DNA from 3 places in the Terrabacter sp. R4-6 genome. Region 2 is predicted to be linked to each of the others. Evidence: riboswitches for the same ligand, from Rfam matches in the RefSeq annotation. Region 2 holds a riboswitch; each other region holds the start of a gene.
The links. Region 2 has a riboswitch for cyclic di-AMP ahead of ACSSS0_RS13510 (C40 family peptidase). Riboswitches for the same ligand answer to the same signal wherever they lie in the genome.
Positions count from the first base shown of each region.

Region 1: another riboswitch for cyclic di-AMP. It lies ahead of ACSSS0_RS10000 (CHAP domain-containing protein); the one in region 2 lies ahead of ACSSS0_RS13510 (C40 family peptidase).
Region 3: another riboswitch for cyclic di-AMP. It lies ahead of ACSSS0_RS15825 (C40 family peptidase); the one in region 2 lies ahead of ACSSS0_RS13510 (C40 family peptidase).

Region 1 is NZ_CP197224.1:2,124,119-2,129,803, reverse strand. It holds gene ACSSS0_RS10005 (alkene reductase) at 1-826, opposite strand, end outside; gene ACSSS0_RS10000 (CHAP domain-containing protein) at 1,121-1,999, opposite strand; cyclic di-AMP (ydaO/yuaA leader) riboswitch at 2,004-2,193, opposite strand; gene ACSSS0_RS09995 (sortase domain-containing protein) at 2,489-3,289, opposite strand; gene ACSSS0_RS09990 (hypothetical protein) at 3,307-4,086, opposite strand; gene ACSSS0_RS09985 (VOC family protein) at 4,311-4,706, shown strand; gene ACSSS0_RS09980 (iron chaperone) at 4,723-5,097, opposite strand; gene ACSSS0_RS09975 (alpha/beta hydrolase) at 5,296-5,685, opposite strand, start outside.
Region 2 is NZ_CP197224.1:2,884,610-2,890,294, forward strand. It holds gene ACSSS0_RS13490 (acyl-CoA dehydrogenase) at 1-1,622, opposite strand, end outside; gene ACSSS0_RS13495 (hypothetical protein) at 1,919-2,134, shown strand; tRNA gene ACSSS0_RS13500 (tRNA-Gly) at 2,254-2,327, opposite strand; gene ACSSS0_RS13505 (FBP domain-containing protein) at 2,429-2,923, opposite strand; cyclic di-AMP (ydaO/yuaA leader) riboswitch at 3,342-3,484, shown strand; gene ACSSS0_RS13510 (C40 family peptidase) at 3,594-4,037, shown strand; tRNA gene ACSSS0_RS13515 (tRNA-Gly) at 4,120-4,193, opposite strand; gene ACSSS0_RS13520 (hypothetical protein) at 4,303-4,734, shown strand; gene ACSSS0_RS13525 (SMP-30/gluconolactonase/LRE family protein) at 4,734-5,603, shown strand.
Region 3 is NZ_CP197224.1:3,376,905-3,382,589, forward strand. It holds gene ACSSS0_RS15810 (hypothetical protein) at 1-55, shown strand, start outside; gene ACSSS0_RS15815 (MFS transporter) at 134-1,387, shown strand; gene ACSSS0_RS15820 (iron-dependent transcriptional repressor DtxR) at 1,417-2,112, shown strand; cyclic di-AMP (ydaO/yuaA leader) riboswitch at 2,320-2,495, shown strand; gene ACSSS0_RS15825 (C40 family peptidase) at 2,498-3,274, shown strand; gene ACSSS0_RS15830 (DsbA family oxidoreductase) at 3,372-4,055, shown strand; gene ACSSS0_RS15835 (carboxymuconolactone decarboxylase family protein) at 4,115-4,726, opposite strand; gene ACSSS0_RS15840 (sigma-70 family RNA polymerase sigma factor) at 5,218-5,685, shown strand, end outside.

The sequences.
Region 1 (5,685 bases), 760 kb from region 2:
GGTCGCGGACGAGGTCGGACTCCGGGTCGCCGAGGATGCTGAGGTAGGCGAGCCCGAGCGGCGCGATGCCCTCGACGAGCGACTCGTAGGTCGCGGCCGTCTCGGCCTCGTCCTCCTCGAGGACGCCCTGGATGTTGTGCGAGGGCGAGATGCGGATGCCGACGCGGTCGGCGCCGATCGCCTCGGCGACGGCCTTGGTGATCTCGACCGTGAGGCGGGCGCGGTTCTCGGGCGAGCCACCGTAGGCGTCGCTGCGCTCGTTGCTCGACGGCGCGAGGAACTGGTGCGGCAGGTAGCCGTTCGCGGCGTGGACCTCGACACCGTCCAGCCCGGCCGCGACGGCCTGGCGCGCGGCGTGCGCGAACTCCGCCACGAGCGCGGGGATCTCGTCGGTCGTCAGGGCCCGCGGGACGGCATACGCCTGCTGACCCTTCGGGGTCACGATCTCGCCGGGCGCGGCGATGGCGCTCGGCGCCACGCTCTCGAGCCCGCCCTTGTTGTCGGGGTGGGCGATGCGGCCGGCGTGCATGAGCTGGACGACGACGTGGCCGCCACCCGCGTGGACGGCGTCGGCGACGAGGCGCCAGCCGGCGACCTGCTCGTCCGAGTGGATGCCGGGGGTGTCCAGGTAGCCCTGGCCGACGGCGCTCGGCTGGGTGCCCTCGGTGATGATGAGGCCGGCGCTCGCGCGCTGGCCGTAGTACTCGGCGTTGAGCTCGGTCGGCGCCTGGCCCTCGCCCGCGCGGTTGCGCGTCAGCGGTGCCATGACGAAACGCTGGGGGAGGTCCCAGCGGCCGATGCGGATGCTCTCGAAGGCCGTCGACACAGGCCTGCTCCTCACGTCTAGGGGACTGTCGGTGGGTTGGTGGCGCCCACCGACGATCGGTGGAGCCTTCAACTACCTAGGCGACAAGGAGGGCAGGCGGTCGATCATTCCCGGGTGTCCAGGGTTGGGGGTGTGGCCGATCCCACGCGGGCGTCGGGTGCCCGGCCGGCCGGTGCGGGTAGGCCGCGTCGTCCCGGGCATGCCGAAGGGGAGGATGCGCAGGCATCCTCCCCTTCGTACGCGCTCACCTCGCGGAGAACTCCGCGGTGGTCGTCGTGACGACGACCCGGTGGGTCACGGCGCGTAGATGTACTTCATGCCGGGACCGTCGGTCAGCGTGCGCGTGTTGTAGTTGTACGCACCGGCGAGGGCGTTCATCTCGATGATCGTCACCTCGTTGCCGTTGACCGCGGTCACCCAGGCGACGTGGCCGACGCTCGAGGAGCCGTGGACGCCGGGCTCCATGACGAGGATGGAGCGCGTGCGCGGCGTGCCGCTCACGGTGTAGCCCGCGTTGGCGGCGCCGGTGTCCCAGACCATCGCGTTGCCGGTCCAGCCGCCGGGGTAGTAGCCCTCGGACTGGTACCACTTGTTGAGGGCGCCCCACGTGCACTGGCCGTCGGTGGCCCAGTTGGACGAGGCGCGCATGCCGGAGGAGGCGCTCGGGACGGAGCCGTTGCTGCTCGACTTCGACGAGGAGGTGCTCGTCGTCAGCGTCTTGCGGGTCAGGTCGCGCGAGGCGCGCTGGGCAGCGGCCTTGCGCTCGGCGGCGGCCTTGGCGGCAGCGCGCTCGGTCTTGACCTTGACGTCCTCGATGACCTGCGGCTTGGCCGGCTTGGCCGTGCGCTGGGCGACGGCCTTCTGCACGGCCGGCGCGTAGCCGATCTTCGAGAGCGCGGTCGACGCGACCGGGGCGGCGGCCGTGGACGGGCCGACAGCGGCCGGGGCCGCGGCGTCGACGCCGGCAGCAGCCGCGACCTCACCCTGAGCGGGCGAGAGGGTGTCGGCGCTGGCCGGGTTGGCGAAGGTGGCGACGAGTCCACCGGTGGCGGCGACGACGGCGCCCGCCTTCATGGCCGGCTGGGCCGACTCGCGGGCGAGGAGCTTGAGCTCGTTGAGGGGGTTGTGGCGGCCTGGCGCACGATGGCGACCGCGGATGTTCTCAGTGTTCACGCGTGTTACCTCTCCGCGCCTACGAAGTTAGCTGTCGGGTTCGGGCGGAAAGGTGCCCGGGCCACCCCCGCTTCGTGACGAGGTCACGTGGCGGTTCGGTCTTCACCCCAAGGACGTCCGAAGTCGTTGCGCCGGACGCCCGGAGAAACGTGTGGTTCCTCCGCTCCCGTCACAAGGTTTGATCTCTCTCGTCAGGCGGTGACAGGACTAGGCGGTCCACCTCACGAGAGCCCGACCAGGTGGCCGGACTCCCGGAAGACTAGACGAGGCGACTGGCAAATGTCACGCCACGGTAACGACGACGCGCGGCGATCACCCTTGAATGTCCGGTGTGTCCGTCTATACCAACGCTTTACCTTCCGCTGGATGAGACGTGGATCACAGCGCAGGGCGGTGCCCGACAAGTCCCCCACGGGTACGCCGCGGGGTCCCTCGGTGAGGCCCCCCCCGGCGAACCTCGGGTCGGTGCTGGTGGAGCCGCGCGGCGGCTCAGGTGGTGCCCGACAGGTGGCCGAAGACGACGACGTTGTCGCGGTACTCGTTGCGGCTGTCGGTGGGACCGCCGCACGTCACGAGGCGGATCTCGGCCTTGGTGAAGTCGCCCTTGTAGACGAGCTCGGTCGGGAACTGTGACTTCTTGTAGGCCGCCACCGTGTCGACGGTGAAGGTCAGGTGCGAGCCGTCCCGACGCGAGACCTTGACGACGTCGCCGGCCTTGACCTTGCCGAGCTCGTAGAAGATGCCCGGCACCCCCGACGGGGTGTCGACGTGCGCGGCGAGGACCGACGGACCGAGCTGGCCCGGCGTGGGGCCGTCGTCGTAGATCCCGACCTCCTGGGCCGTGCCTGGCACGGAGATCGTCCCGTCGCGCTGGATGCGCAGCGGCACGAAGTGCGACGACCGCACCCCGATCGAGGGGATCTCGATCGACGTCGGCTCGGACGCCTCGAGGAACTCACCGATGCCGCTGCCCTTCGCGTCGCCGCCGGCCGTCCTGCCGGATGTCGGTGTCCCGCCCTGACCGGGGGACGCCGACGGACTCGACCTGGGACTCGACGTGGGACTCGACGTGGGACTGCCGGACGGGCGCGCCGGCGCTGGGGCCGAGGCGGCCCCGCCCGCCGCGGGAGGCGGCGGGCCGGGCGTCCCCGGGTTGCCCCGGAGGCCCATGACGAGCGCCACGATCCCGACGACGACCAGGATGGCCGTGACCGCCAGGGCCGCCGCCACACCCGCGCCGAAGCGACGGGTGGGGCGGTCAGCGCCGTGGAGCCGGGTGCGCTCGGTCATGGGGGTGGTCCCGTCGATCAGGCGCGCGACCGGGCGCGGCGGGCGGCGAAGGTGCCGGTTCCGGCTGCGGCGAGCAGGGCGCCGCCGCCCACGAGCATGAGGGCCTCGTTCTGGCCGCCGCTCTTGAGGCTGTCGGCGGCCAGGCCACCACCGGTGTGCATGCCGCCGGCCGGGGCGACGCGCAGCGCGCCACAGAGGGCCGGGTCGGTGGCCTCGGTCGGGAGCGACTTGTCGAGGTCGCTCTTCGTGTCGCCGGAGTACTTGCCGTCCTCGTTGTAGTCGACGCCGTGGATGACGACGACGGACTCGCCGGCCGAGATCGCCTTGGCGACGTCGCTGGAGACCTTGATGCTGCCGCGCTGGTAGGTCAGCTTGCCGCCGGGCGCGGTGTCGAAGCGGTCGATGGCGAGGCCCGACTTCGGGCTCGTGTCACCGGTCTTCGTCAGCGAGACGACGATGTCGCCGTAGGCCGGGCCGCCCTCGGTCGTGTTGAGGTGGCCGTCGCCGTTCTTGTCGTCGGACAGGATCGGGCACTCGTGGCGGGCCTCGGCGCCGAAGTGGATGTGCGCGGCGTGCGGGTTGTCGGGGAGCAGGCCGTTGGCGGCCATCGTCACGGTGATCTTGTTGCCGGTGACCTCGACCATGGCGGTGCCGCTGCCGTCGACACCGTTGCCGGCGACGGGCTTGAGGTTGGCGCTGACCCAGGCGTCCGCGGCGAAGGCCGGGCCGATGCTGAGGGCCATGGCGGCGGCTGCAGCGAGGCTGGCGCCGGCGATCCGAGTGGTGGTGGTGCGCATCTGTGTTCCTCCTTGACGAGGAGACAAACCGTCCATCCTTCTCTGCTTCGGACGGGGGGTCGTCGTCGACCGTCTCCGGGCGGGGGTTCGCCGCCGAGGGCCGGCTGGATTGGGGTTCCACCGAATTTTCTTCGGCCGGCTCGGCCCGTGGCGGGCCCGACGGGTCTTCACTGGAGGGGTCGGGCGCGCACCGCGCCCGCGCACAGGCCATGGAAGGACCCACCGTGCTTCAGGACTCCCACGCCTTCAGCGGCTTCTCCGTCGACGACATCCCCGCGGCCCGGGCGTTCTACGCCGACGCCCTCGGCCTGCGCGTCACCGAGGAGAACGGCATGCTGACGCTCCACCTCGCGGGCGAGGGTGGCGACCGCCCGACCCTCGTCTATCCGAAGCCGGACCACGAGCCGGCGTCGTTCACGATCCTCAACTTCCCCGTCGACGACATCGAGGCCGCGGTCGACGACCTCACGGCCAAGGGGATCGTCTTCGAGCGGTATGCCGGTACCCCGATGGAGACCGACCCCAAGGGGATCTTCCGCGGGGGCGGGCCGCTCATCGCGTGGTTCACCGACCCGGCCGGCAACGTGCTCTCCGTCATGGAGGCGCCCGGCCCCGGCTGATAGGTCCGAGGGCGCCTCAGGCGTCGTGGCCCTCGGTGACGGCGGCGCGGCGCTTGAGGCACAGCTCGGTGATCTCGGAGACGAGCTCGAGCGGGACCGGCCGGCTGATCGGGAAACGCACGGTGTCCTTGGCGCGCCGGTAGGGGCTGATCGCCTCCTCGAACTTCGCGTCGCCCGTCGGGACGGGGTAGAGGCCGACGTGGTTCTTCCAGCCGGCGTAGTAGATGAGCGGCTTGCCGTCGACGGTGAACGTCGCCATGCCGTAGCTGATCTTCTCGCCGGCGTGCGGGGCTACCTCGCGGATCGTGCGGCGGACCCCCGCAAGCTGAGTTCGCGTCTCCTCGGGGTAGGAGGCGATGTAGTCATCGACTGACGCAAATCTCGGGGCCAATCCTGGTCCTCACCTAGTTCCGGACCGGTCGTTGGAGGGGGTGCCTCGACTGTATTCGGCAAAGGGGACGACTGCAAAGTAAGCACGCATTTGGTGACCAAATGGTCACAAAACTACAAAACGTCGGCCGAGCGATGGTTTCCCAGCAAGACGTGCGGGAGACGGCGCGCGGACGTCTGGGGCTCACACTTCGGGGCCTCAGACGTCGACCCACGCCTCGCCGGCCAGGACCCGACCGACGACGCCCTCGGGCCGACGGCCGAGGAGGGTGGCGGCGGCGAAGTCGGCGGCCAGGCCGTCGAAGACCTCGTGGCGTCGCAGCATCGCGTGCTTGCCGCCCTCGACGGTGACGTAGCCGACCTCCGCGGTGCGGGCGAGGTCGCGGGCCACGGACGCCGAGCTCGTCGGTCGGGCGACGCGGTCGTCGTCGCCGTGGACGACGAGGATGCGGCGCCCGCTCAGGTCGAGGTGCCCTTCGGTGGGGTAGACCCACGGGTTGAGCGCGACGGCGCTGACGACGGGATCCTCACCGGCGGCGAGGAGCGCCGCGCGTCCGCCGAGCGAGTGGCCGACGAGGCAGACCGGAAG
Region 2 (5,685 bases):
GTGTTCTGGCCGACCTTGTAGAGGTTGGCCGTGTCGCCGCCCATCCGCGGGTCGCTCTTCATGGCGTCGCCGATCATGTGGCCGACGATGCCCTGGACGTCCTCGAGCGCCCGGCCGAGCAGCTCGCGCTCGGTGTCGAGCGACCCACCGAGGTCCTTGGCGAACTCCTGGATCTGCCCAGCGACGTGCTGCAGGGCCTGGCCCTTGTCGCGGACGATCTTGCGGAAGAAGAAGTCGAGGCCCTGGATGGCGGTCGTGCCCTCGTAGAGGGTGTCGATCTTGGCGTCGCGGACGTACTGCTCGACGGGGTAGTCCTGCAGGAAGCCCGAGCCGCCGTAGGTCTGGAGCGACTCGGTGCCAAGCAGCACCCAGGCGCGCTCGGAGCCGAGGCCCTTGACGAGGGGCAGCATGAGGTCGCTGATCCGGTTGGCGACCTCGGCCGCCGAGCCCTTCTCGAGTGGCACGGTCGGGTTGCCGGCCTGCGCCTGGTTGACGGCGTCCTGCTGGCTCGCGGTGTAGATGACGAGCGCGCGCAGGCCCTCGGCGTACGCCTTCTGCAGCATGAGCGAGCGGCGGACGTCGGGGTGGTGCGTGATGGTGACGCGCGGCGCCGCCTTGTCGGTCATCTGCGTGAGGTCGGCGCCCTGGACGCGCTCCTTGGCGTACTCGAGCGCGTTGAGGTAGCCGGTCGAGAGCGTCGCGATCGCCTTGGTGCCGACGAACATCCGGGCGTTCTCGATGACCTTGAACATCTGAGCGATGCCGTCGTGGACGTCGCCGAGCAGAGTGCCGACCGCCGGCTCGTGCTCACCGAAGGTGACCTCGCACGTCGTGGAGACCTTGAGGCCCATCTTGTGCTCGACGTTGGTGACGTGGGCGCCGTTGCGCTCGCCGAGCTCACCGGTCTCGAGGTCGACGTGGAACTTCGGGACGATGAAGAGGCTGAGGCCCTTCGTGCCCGGGCCGGCACCCTCGGGGCGGGCGAGGACGAAGTGGACGACGTTGTCGACCATGTCGCTCTCGGCCGAGGTGATGAAGCGCTTGACGCCGGTGATGTGCCACGTGCCGTCGGGCTGCTGCACGGCCTTGGTGCGGCCGGCGCCGACGTCGGAGCCGGCGTCGGGCTCGGTGAGCACCATCGTCGTGTGCCACGCGCGGTCGACGATGTGCTTGGCGAGCTTCTTCTGGTCGTCGGTGCCGAGGTGCCAGAGGAGGTTGGCGAACGAGTAGCTCGCCGTGAACATGTGGATGGCCGGGTTGGCGCCGCAGACCATCTCGGCGACCGACCAGCGCAGCGAGGCCGGCACGACCATGCCGCCGAGCTCGGCGGGGACGTCGAGGTTGCCCCAGTCGCCGTCGACGTAGGCCTGGAACGACTTCTTGAACGACTCGGGCATCGTCACCGACTGGCTGACCGGGTCGTAGGCGGGCGGGTTGCGGTCGCTCTCGAGCAGGCTGTCGGCCAGCTCGTGCTCGGCGAGGCGCGAGACCTCGCGGAGGATGTCCTTGGCCGCGTCGACGTCGACGTCTGCGTAGATGCCGGTGCCGAGGACGTCCTGACGGTTGAAGACCTCGAAGAGGTTGAACTCGAGGTCACGCACATTGCTCTTGTAGTGGCCCATCCGGGGACCCTCCGCGTTCTGTCGCTCGTCGTGCGTCCGCACTGTCGTCGGCGGGCGCGCCAAGTTACTGGCCGGTCACTTCCATGATGCTACTGACGGGTAACGATCGCAAGGGGAAGAGGTCACGGTTCCGCCACGAGCGCCACGAGCGCCACGAGCGGCACGACCGGCACGACCGGCACGAGCGGCTCTGAGGGCGTATGCCGCCGGGCCCGTGCGAGTGCCACACCACCGTCCCCGAGGCGGCGGGGCGCACACGAGGTGCGCCGCGGGCCGGGACCCGCTGGGATGGGGCCATGGACGCCCGCCACCGCCTCGTCGACGACCCCTTCGGCTGGCAGCGCACCGCCTCGGGCCAGGTGCGGGTGACCCGCGGGGGACGGCTCGTCGCCGTCATCGCCGGCGCCGCGGCCCGCCGGCTCGACCGGGTGCTCGACGGCGACGACGAGGACGCCGTCCAGCACGCCCTGGCCCGGGCGACCGGCAACTACCGGCGCGGCAACGAGCGCTGACCGCGCTGAGCGGCTGCCGACGCGGCGCGCGGGTCCGGGCTGGACGGCATGCCTGCCCGGACGGCACCTGTGCTCGGACAGCAGAAGGGCCCGGTCGCGGTGACCGGGCCCTTCTGGACTGGAGCAGGCGGCACGAATTGCACGTACGTCTTCCTTCTGGAAGAAGGCTGTTCTGCTACTGAACTACGCCTGCGAGGCGTCGCCAACCGTAGCAAGACTCGGGGTGCGTCGTCCAAACGGACGTGCGGCGGCGCGTCGCCGGGCTGTTCAGGTCCGCTCCAGATCAGCCGGCAGTCACGAGCCGTCGCGCAGCCGGCGGGCGAAGGCCGACGACCGAGCCCGCAGCTCCTCGACGCGTCGCTCGACGAGGGCGAGCGGGTCGAGGCCGCCCTCCATGCCGTTCGGCAGGCGCCGGACGTGCGTCGAGCAGCTGAAGTCGGCGTGCACGAGGGTGCCGAGGCTGTTGCCCTCGCGGCCGGACGCCCCGGCCCGGCGGGCCACGAAGAGCGCCACCTCGCTCGTCGCGAAGACGTCCTCGCACCACGCGCACATCGCGCTCGCCTTGCGCGTCCGCTCTGCGGTCCGGAGGAGGAAGCCGACGGGTTCGTCGTCGACGGGGACGACGGCATACGCCCGTTGCGGGTTGCTGCGGTCGACCCAGCCGAAGTAGTCGAGCGACTCCCATCGGGCGCCGAGGTCGAGGTCGGCGGGAAGGGTGGCCTGCTTCGCCTCACGCCGGGAGGCGTTGACGAAGGAGGCGCGGATCTCGTTGTCCGTCAATGGTTTCACGGTCTGTTCCTGTCAGTCGGGCAGGACCGGGTGACCCGGTCAGCCGGGGTGGGGGAGGTGGAGCGGGACCGTGACCGCTGAGCAGGCCATGACGGCCACCCACCTCTCCGCGGGCCTCCCCGCTGACGACTGACGTGCTCCGACGGAGCAGCGTCCATGGTGCGTCACGGCGTACCCATGGTCCACCGAATATCCGGCCGCCCGGCCCCCAGGGCGTATGCAGTGGGCCGCCCGGGGGTGCCCCTCCAGCCTCCGCTGATGTGTCGAATGTCCGCCGAGGCGGCATTTGACCTGTCAACTATTGCCATAATCTGCTGTTTCGCGACCTTTTCGTGACCTGTCTGTCACCGTCGATGGATGCTCATCGCCCGGGGTCTCCCCCGAGCGGCCCACCGGACGCCGAGTCCTGTCCACCGGTGGGGCAGCCACGCAATAACGGACAGGAGTGGGGGACCCACTTTCGGGCCGGCCAGCCGGTCCTTGGGGTGAAGCCGCATCAGCGGCCGGGCATCTTCCGCCCGAACCCGACAGCTCACCTCACAGGCGTGGGAAGGAATCCACCATGCCCACTTCTACCCTTGCACGCCGAATTCCCTTGCAGTCCCTGGCGATCACGCCACTTCTCGCAGCCGCCCTCCTCGTCGGGACGGGTAGCGCCCCGACATCGTCGGTGACGCACCAGGCGGCCCCCAGCGCGGGCACCGCGCCCGTCACGATCAAGGCCAAACCGGTCGCCTACGTCTCGGCCGCCGTGCGAGCCGCGCGAGGACGGACGGCCGTCAAGGTCGCGGCCGCCCAGCAGGGCGACCCGTACCGCTACGGCGCGGCGGGGCCGTCGGCGTTCGACTGCTCCGGCCTCGTCTACTACACCTACCGCACCCGTCTCGGCGTCGGCGTCCCCCGCACGGCCAACGCCCAGAGGCTCGCCAGCGTCCGCATCAGCAAGTCGAACCTCCAGCAGGGCGACCTCATCTTCTTCATGTCCGGAGGTCGGGCCTACCACGTCGGCATCTACGCCGGCTACGGGAAGGTCTGGCACTCGCCCAAGCCCGGCCAGCGCGTCCAGCTCTCGAGGATCTGGACGACGAGCTGGGTCGCGGGCCGCATGCCCTGACCCCATCGATCGCACCGACGGCCCCGACGGCCGTGACGCACGAGGGCCCCGACCGGCATACGGTCGGGGCCCTCGTGCCGTGTGGAGCGAGCGACGGGAATCGAACCCGCGTATCCAGCTTGGGAAGCTGGCGCTCTACCATTGAGCTACGCTCGCACGGGCCGCCCGGAGGTGCCCCGCGAAGGGTCCGCAAGGCGGCACGCGGCGTCAGTGTAGCCGACACCGCGCCAGTGCCAGGAACGCGACCCCAGGGGCCGAAACCGTCATGGATCTCGCCAAGCAGACCGCCTTCGTCGACTACGTCCGCGAGCGCGGTGGGGCGAGTGCCCAGGTGGCCGTCACCCTCGAGCAGTTCTTCGAGGGCAACGACTGCGAGTGGTGCATCGCGCCGAACCGTCCCGAGGACATGCCGCTCGACACGGTGCGCCGGGTGCTCTTCGAGCTGCGCGACCACCCGGAGGTCCACGACGTCCGGGTCGAGCTCGACGTGCTCGAGTTCCAGGACTTCCCCGACGACGAGTGGCCGTATGCCAGTGGGGTGGCCGTCATCACGACGCTGCTGCCCGAGGAGGTCGACGCCATGACGATCGACGCCGACACCGAGTCGAGCGGGGGCCCCGCCGCGAGCGCGGAGTGGCTCGTCGACGGACCGGTCGTCCCCGAGGGCCACCACTACGTCGGCGTGTGGTGGGACTGATGGCCGCCGACCGCGGCCCGGTCGTCACGGGCGAGCTCGAGCAGGTCACCGATGCCCTCTGCTACCACGGCGAGGGACCTGTCTGGTCGCCGACGTGGGGCGGTCTGCGCTGGGTCGACCTCCTCGCCGGTGACGTGCTGACCCTGCGTGCCGACGGCTCCGTCGACCGCCTGCACGTCGGCGACGTCGCAGCGTTCGTGCGGCCCCGCCGGCCCGGCGGATGGGTGGTCGCGACCGAGCGCGGGCTGGCGCGCGCGGACGAGCCGGACGGCGCACCCACCCCGTGGTTCGACCTCTGGGACGACCCGTCCGTCCGGATGAACGAGGGCGGGGTCGACGGCCTCGGCCGCCTCTGGGCGGGGACGATGGGCTACGACCGCGTGCCCGGCAGCGCCACCCTCTTCCGCGTCGACGCCACCGGCGAGGTCACGACCCTGCTGCCCGACGTGACGATCTCCAACGGCATCGACCTCTCGCCCGACGGCCGGCTGGCCTACTACGACGACACCCCGACCGGTCGCACCGACGTCTTCACGGTCGTCGACGGCGAGCTCACCGACCGGCGGCCCTTCGTCACCCACGACGTCGGCCATCCGGACGGGCTCACGGTCGACAGCGCCGGCAACGTCTGGGTCGCCCTCAACGGTGCGGGCCGCGTCCGCTGCCACTCGCCCGGGGGCGAGGTGCTCGCCGAGGTCATCGTCCCCGCGCGCCTCACGACGGCGTGCACGTTCGGTGGCGACGACCTGCGCGACCTCTACGTCACGACGTCCCGCGAGAACCTCGACGACCCCGAGCCCGAGGCCGGTGCCGTCTTCCGCGTGCGCGTCGCGGTGCCGGGTCAGCCGGTGCGCGCCTTCGCCGGCTGAGCGGCGGCCTGCACGCCACCGGGGGCGTATGCCGTGTGCCCGGGTCGCGCGAGCGGCCCCGGCCCCGCTCGTCTGCGTCACC
Region 3 (5,685 bases), 490 kb from region 2:
GGCGGTCGTCGCCGCCAACGCCGCCTCCACCGCCCTCGGTCTGCTCGTCCTCTGAGTCCTGGCCACGGGCCAATGCTTTCGTCGGCTGGGCGCCCCGGCCACCCGAGTAACCCGATCGTTAGGGTCCTGTGGCGTGACCGAGATTCGGGGAGACGGTGCGGAGGGACGCAGCGGCAGCCTGCGCGCCATCGCCCTGTCGGCCTACGGGCCCACGCTCCTGGGCTCGACGGGCGCCGGCGCGGTGTCCCCGATCATCGCCGTGTCGGCACGGGAGCTCGGCGCCTCGGTCGGCGTCGCGGCTCTGCTCGTCGCGATGCTGGGCGTGGGCCAGCTCCTCGGCGACCTGCCGTCGGGTGCCCTCGCGGCCCGCATCGGTGAGCGCCGGGCGCTGCTCGTCGCGGCCCTGATCGAGGCCGCCGGCATGCTCGTGGCGGCCCTGGCCGGCGGTCTCGTCATGCTCTTCGTCGGCGTGCTCGTCATCGGGCTCGCCGGCTCGCTCTTCGGCCTGGCGCGGCAGGCGTACCTCACCGAGGCCGTTCCTGTGGCGATGCGGGCGCGGGCCCTGTCGACGCTCGGTGGCGTGCACCGCATCGGCTACTTCGTCGGGCCGTTCATCGGATCGCTCGTCATCGTCAGGTGGGGCACCGAGGCGGCGTACGCCGTCGGCGGCGTCGCGAGCATCGCGGCGTTCGTCCTCGTCCTCCTCGCGCCGGACATCACCCGTTCGGCGCACCGGGTCGCGGGCGGCGGCCCGCCGCGCAGTGTGGCGTCGGTGCTCCTGCAGCACCGGCACGTCCTGCTGACGCTCGGCACCGGGGCCATGTGCGTGGCCGGTGCGCGTGCCATCCGCGAGGCCCTCGTGCCGCTCTGGGCCGAGTCGGTCGGCTTCTCCCCGGCGCAGACGTCGCTCGTCTTCGGCGTCGCCGGGGCGCTCGACATGGCGCTCTTCTACCCGTCGGGCTGGCTCATGGACCGCTACGGCCGCGTCGCGGCCGCCGTGCCCAGCATGCTCGTGCTCGGCCTCGGCATGATGCTGCTCCCGCTCGCCACGAGCCTCGTGGCCGTGACGGCCGCGGCGACGGTGCTCGGGCTCGGCAACGGCCTGGGGGCGGGGCTCATCATGACCCTCGGCGCCGACGCCTCACCCGCGGACGGGCGGGCGCAGTTCCTCGGCGGCTGGCGCCTCTGCGCCGACGTGGGAAGGGCGGCGGGCCCGCTGGCGTTGTCAGGGCTGAGCGCCATCATGTCGCTCGGCGCCTCCGCCGTCGTGCTGGGCATCGGGGCCGTGGTCGGCGCGGGCTGGCTGCGCGTCTGGGTGCCGCGGCACGACCCGACCCGGGGCGCGAGGACGCGCCGGACGCCGGGCCCGGCGACGGGCGGTCCCTGACCGCTCTCCGATTCTGAGAAGGTATGACCGTGACGGACCTGATCGACACCACCGAGATGTACCTGCGCACCATCTTCGAGCTCGAGGAGGAGGGCATCGTGCCCCTCCGCGCGCGCATCGCCGAGCGTCTCGGCCACTCGGGCCCCACCGTGTCGCAGACCGTCGCCCGCATGGAGCGCGACGGTCTCGTCGCCGTCTCGGGCGACCGCCACCTCGAGCTGTCCGACCACGGCCGGCTCCTCGCCACCCGCGTCATGCGCAAGCACCGGCTCGCCGAGCGGCTGCTCGTCGACGTCATCGGCCTCGAGTGGGAGTACGCCCACGACGAGGCCTGCCGGTGGGAGCACGTCATGTCCGAGAAGGTCGAGCGCAAGATCCTCGGCCTCATCGGGGAGGGCCTCGAGTCGCCGTACGGCAACCCGATCCCCGGTCTCGAGGAGCTCGGGGTGCGCCAGGACGAGGACTTCCTCACCGGCCTCAGCACCCTGACCGCCGCCGTGGGAGCCGCTCCGACCGTCGTGACGATCCGGCGCATCGGCGAGCCCGTCCAGGTCGACCCCGAGGCGCTCGCGCTGCTGACGAGCGCCGGCGTCGTGCCGGGCGCCCGCGTCGAGGTCGTCCGTGACGGCGGTCGGGTCCTGGCCGTCCGCGAGGGCAGCGAGCCCTCCACCGGTGTGTCGCTGCCCGACGACGTGGCCGTCCACGTCTTCTGCCAGGCCGCCTGAACACGCCGTATCCGGCAGGGTTTGCCCCCGTCTGCGGGGTCGTTTTGGCATGCCTTGCCACACCTCGTCCGGCCCGGATCCGAGGTCGCTGAAAATTCTTTGACTTCCGGGAACTCGAAGGTGACAAGGCACAGGTACTTGGGTACGGTGGGCGAACTTGCTCTCCCCGTCGAGTGAGTGCCCCGGGTCGGACCGCCTAGTCCTGCCATCGACCTGAGGCTCAGTACGAACCGCATGGCAGGAGCGGGGGAACCACTTTCTCCGGGCGTCGAGAGACGCCCTCGGGGTGAAGCCCTCCGTGGACCGATCACGGTCCGAGCGAAGGCCGGGCAGTACCTCCAGCCCGAACCCGACAGCTCACCTCGTAGGCGTCGAGAGGTCAAACGTGGCTCAGAACGTTCCCGGGCGCCACCGCGCCCCCGGTCGCTTCAACGCGATCTCGGAGCTCAAGACGATCGCCAAGGAGTCGGCCCAGCCCGCCGTGAAGGGTGCGGCCATCGTCGCGGCCTCCGGTGGCCTCGTCGCCTCGTTCGCCGGCACGGCGAACGCCGCTGACGGTTCGAGCAGCGCCGTCGCGGGTCCCGCGGCCGTCGGCCCCGCCGCCGGCACGCTCAAGGCCGGCAACGCCCTGTCGGCGATCGGCTACGCCAAGCCCGCCCTCAAGCAGGCCAAGGTCAAGCCCGTCGTCATCGAGGACGTCAAGGTCAAGACCGAGCGCGCCGCGAAGAAGGCCGCCGAGAAGGCCGCTGCCGAGCGTGAGGCCGCGCAGGAGCGCGCGTCGCGCTCCGGCTCGACCACGCGCGCCGCCCTCAACGTGGCGCCCAACCCCAGCGCCACCGGCATCGTCGGCATCGCGCAGTCCTTCTTCGGTGTGCCCTACGTCTACGGCGGCACGACGCCCTCCGGCTTCGACTGCTCGGGCTTCACCTCCTACGTCTACCGCCAGGCCGGCATCTCGATCCCGCGCACCGCGTCCGCGCAGGCCGCGGCCTCGACGCCGGTCAGCAACCCGCGCCCCGGCGACCTCGTCTTCTTCGGCTCGCCGATCTACCACGTGGGCATCTACGTCAGCCCGGGCCGCATGATCGACGCCCAGCGCCCCGGCACCGTCATCGGCAACCACTCCATCTGGACGACGCCGTCGATGTACGGCCGCATCTGAGCGGTCACCTCTCACGCCTCACGACGAGCCCCCACCGGATCCCGGTGGGGGCTCGTCGGCTTCCCGGCGACGCGAGCGTCCGTGGTTGACTGAGTCGATGACCGACCACTCAGCCGCCGAGTCCACGACCCTCATCGAGCTCGACATCTGGAGCGACCTGGTCTGTCCCTACTCCTGGGTCGCGAAGCGCCGCGTCGAGGCCGCCGTCGCCGCGTTCGAGCGTCCCCACGACGTCACCGTGCACCTGCGCTCCTTCGAGCTCGACCCCGACGTCCCGGCGGGCGGGTCGGTGCCCGTCAGCGAGCACCTGTCGGTGCGCCACGGCGGCGACGCGGGTGCCGGTCGGCTGATGAACGCCAAGGCCAGCGAGGTGGCCGTGGCCGACGACCTCGTCTTCGACTGGGACCGCGCCGTGCGCGCCAACACCTTCGACGCCCACCGGCTCTGTGCCCTCGCGGGCGAGATGGGCGGCCCCGCGCTGCGCTCCGCGGCGGTCGAGCGCTTCCACTCCGCCCACTTCGTCGAGGGCCTCGCCATCGACGACCGCGCGGTGCTGCAGCGCCTCGCCGGCGAGTGCGGGCTCGACGAGCGACGGGTGTCGGCGGTCCTCGCCTCCGACGAGTACGCCGAGCAGGTGCGGACCGACGAGCAGGAGGCACGCTCGATGGGCGTCACGTCGACGCCGTTCGTCGTCGCCAACGGGTATGCCGCCGTGAGCGGAGCGCACCCGGTCGAGGACTACCTCGCCCTGCTGCGCGGCGTCGCCACCCACACGGTCTGACCGCGCCCGCACCCACGGTGCGGCCGACCCGGGAGCCGGGCGGACGGCATACGCCCAGGTCAGGAGGGCTGGTCAGCGGCCGGACGGCCGAAGGAGACCGCCTCGTCGACGGCCGGTGGCGCCTCGGCGCGCAGCTGGTGGTCGGGGAGCGGCCCGAGCGCGTCGTTGACGGTCGAGAAGGCCCGACGCAGCGCGACGAAGACGGTGATCGCGAAGATCTGGCGGTCGTCGAAGCCGGCCGCCCGCAACGGCTGGAGGTCGGCGGGAGTGGTGGCGTTCGGGTTGCTCGCGACGGTCCTGGCCCAGGTCGCGAGAGCGGCGTCTGTGGGGTCGAGGGCATCGTCGTCGCCACGGAGCACGGCCCCTGCGACCTCCTCGCCGGCAGCGGTGGCGAGACGGCCACCCCACGCGAGCGCGCAGTACGAGTCGCCGATGGTCGAGGCGGTCGCGGCGACGAGGATGCCGCGCTGCCGGAAGGTCAGGCCGGCGACGGAGACCATGTCGGCGAGGAGGCCGAAGAGCGCGTCATGGGCGGCGGGGGACTGGGCCCAGACCCGGCTGAGGTTCATGACGTAGCCGTGGTCGGTGACGTCGCTCGCGAAGTAGGCCTCGAGCTCCGGCGTCAGCGCCGGCTCGGTGAGGAAGCCGTGGCTCGGGTCGGTCGCCGTCATGCTCTGCTCCTCGGGTGAGGGGTCGTGGAGGCTTCATCGTCGCACGCGGCGTCGGGCCGGATCAGTCTCTTGCGCAGGCGGCCCCGGGCTCGGTGGGTGCTCCCGTCCCCTCCTCGGGAGCACCCACCACCCGTCGGACAGCCACCCCGTCGCGGCCGTCCGTGATGCGCCCACGCCATGGCCCCCACGGCCCGCCCGGGTCCTGGCCCGAGCGTCCGGCGCGGCGCATCACCGGGGAAGACGTCGCGGCGGGCCAGGTGTGTCGCAAACGCACGCAAATCGCCCGGCGTGGCCCCAACCCTGTACATCTGCGGGCATGTCGCGCCATGATTCGGACCCTCGCGCGTCTCCAGGGGAGAGGATGCGTGAGGTGCGTTGCTGGACGCGCCCTCGGGTCGGGGACGGGACCCGGCGCCCCGTCACGCACCCGGTGGAGCGTGGGTCGAGACAGCCGGCGAGACGTCGGCATACGGGTGGGGGAACAGAGGATCGTGGAGCGGGCGCACGACGAGCACGACGGCGCGGCAGGCGAGCCCGTGTCGGGGACGGACGACGGCGTACGCGTGGACGGACCCGAGAGCGACGCGGCGCTCGTCGACCGGGTGCGCGCGGGCGACGACTCCGCCTACTCGGTGCTGTGGTCACGGCACGAGCCGGCAGCCCGACGCCTCGCTGCCCGCGTCGCCTCACCGAGCGACGTCGACGACCTCGTCAGCGAGAGCTTCACCCGCACGCTCGATGCGCTCCGCAGCGGGGGCGGGCCCGACACGGCCTTCCGGCCCTACCTGCTGAGCACGCTGCGCCGCGCCAACATCGACGTCGCGCGCCGCTACACGAACCGGGTCGTGCTGACCGACGACGAGACGACCTTCGACACGCGCACCGCGGCCTCGGCGGAGGACGAGGCCGTCGACGCGGAGGAACGCGACACGGTCTGGGCGGCGTGGCGATCGCTGCCC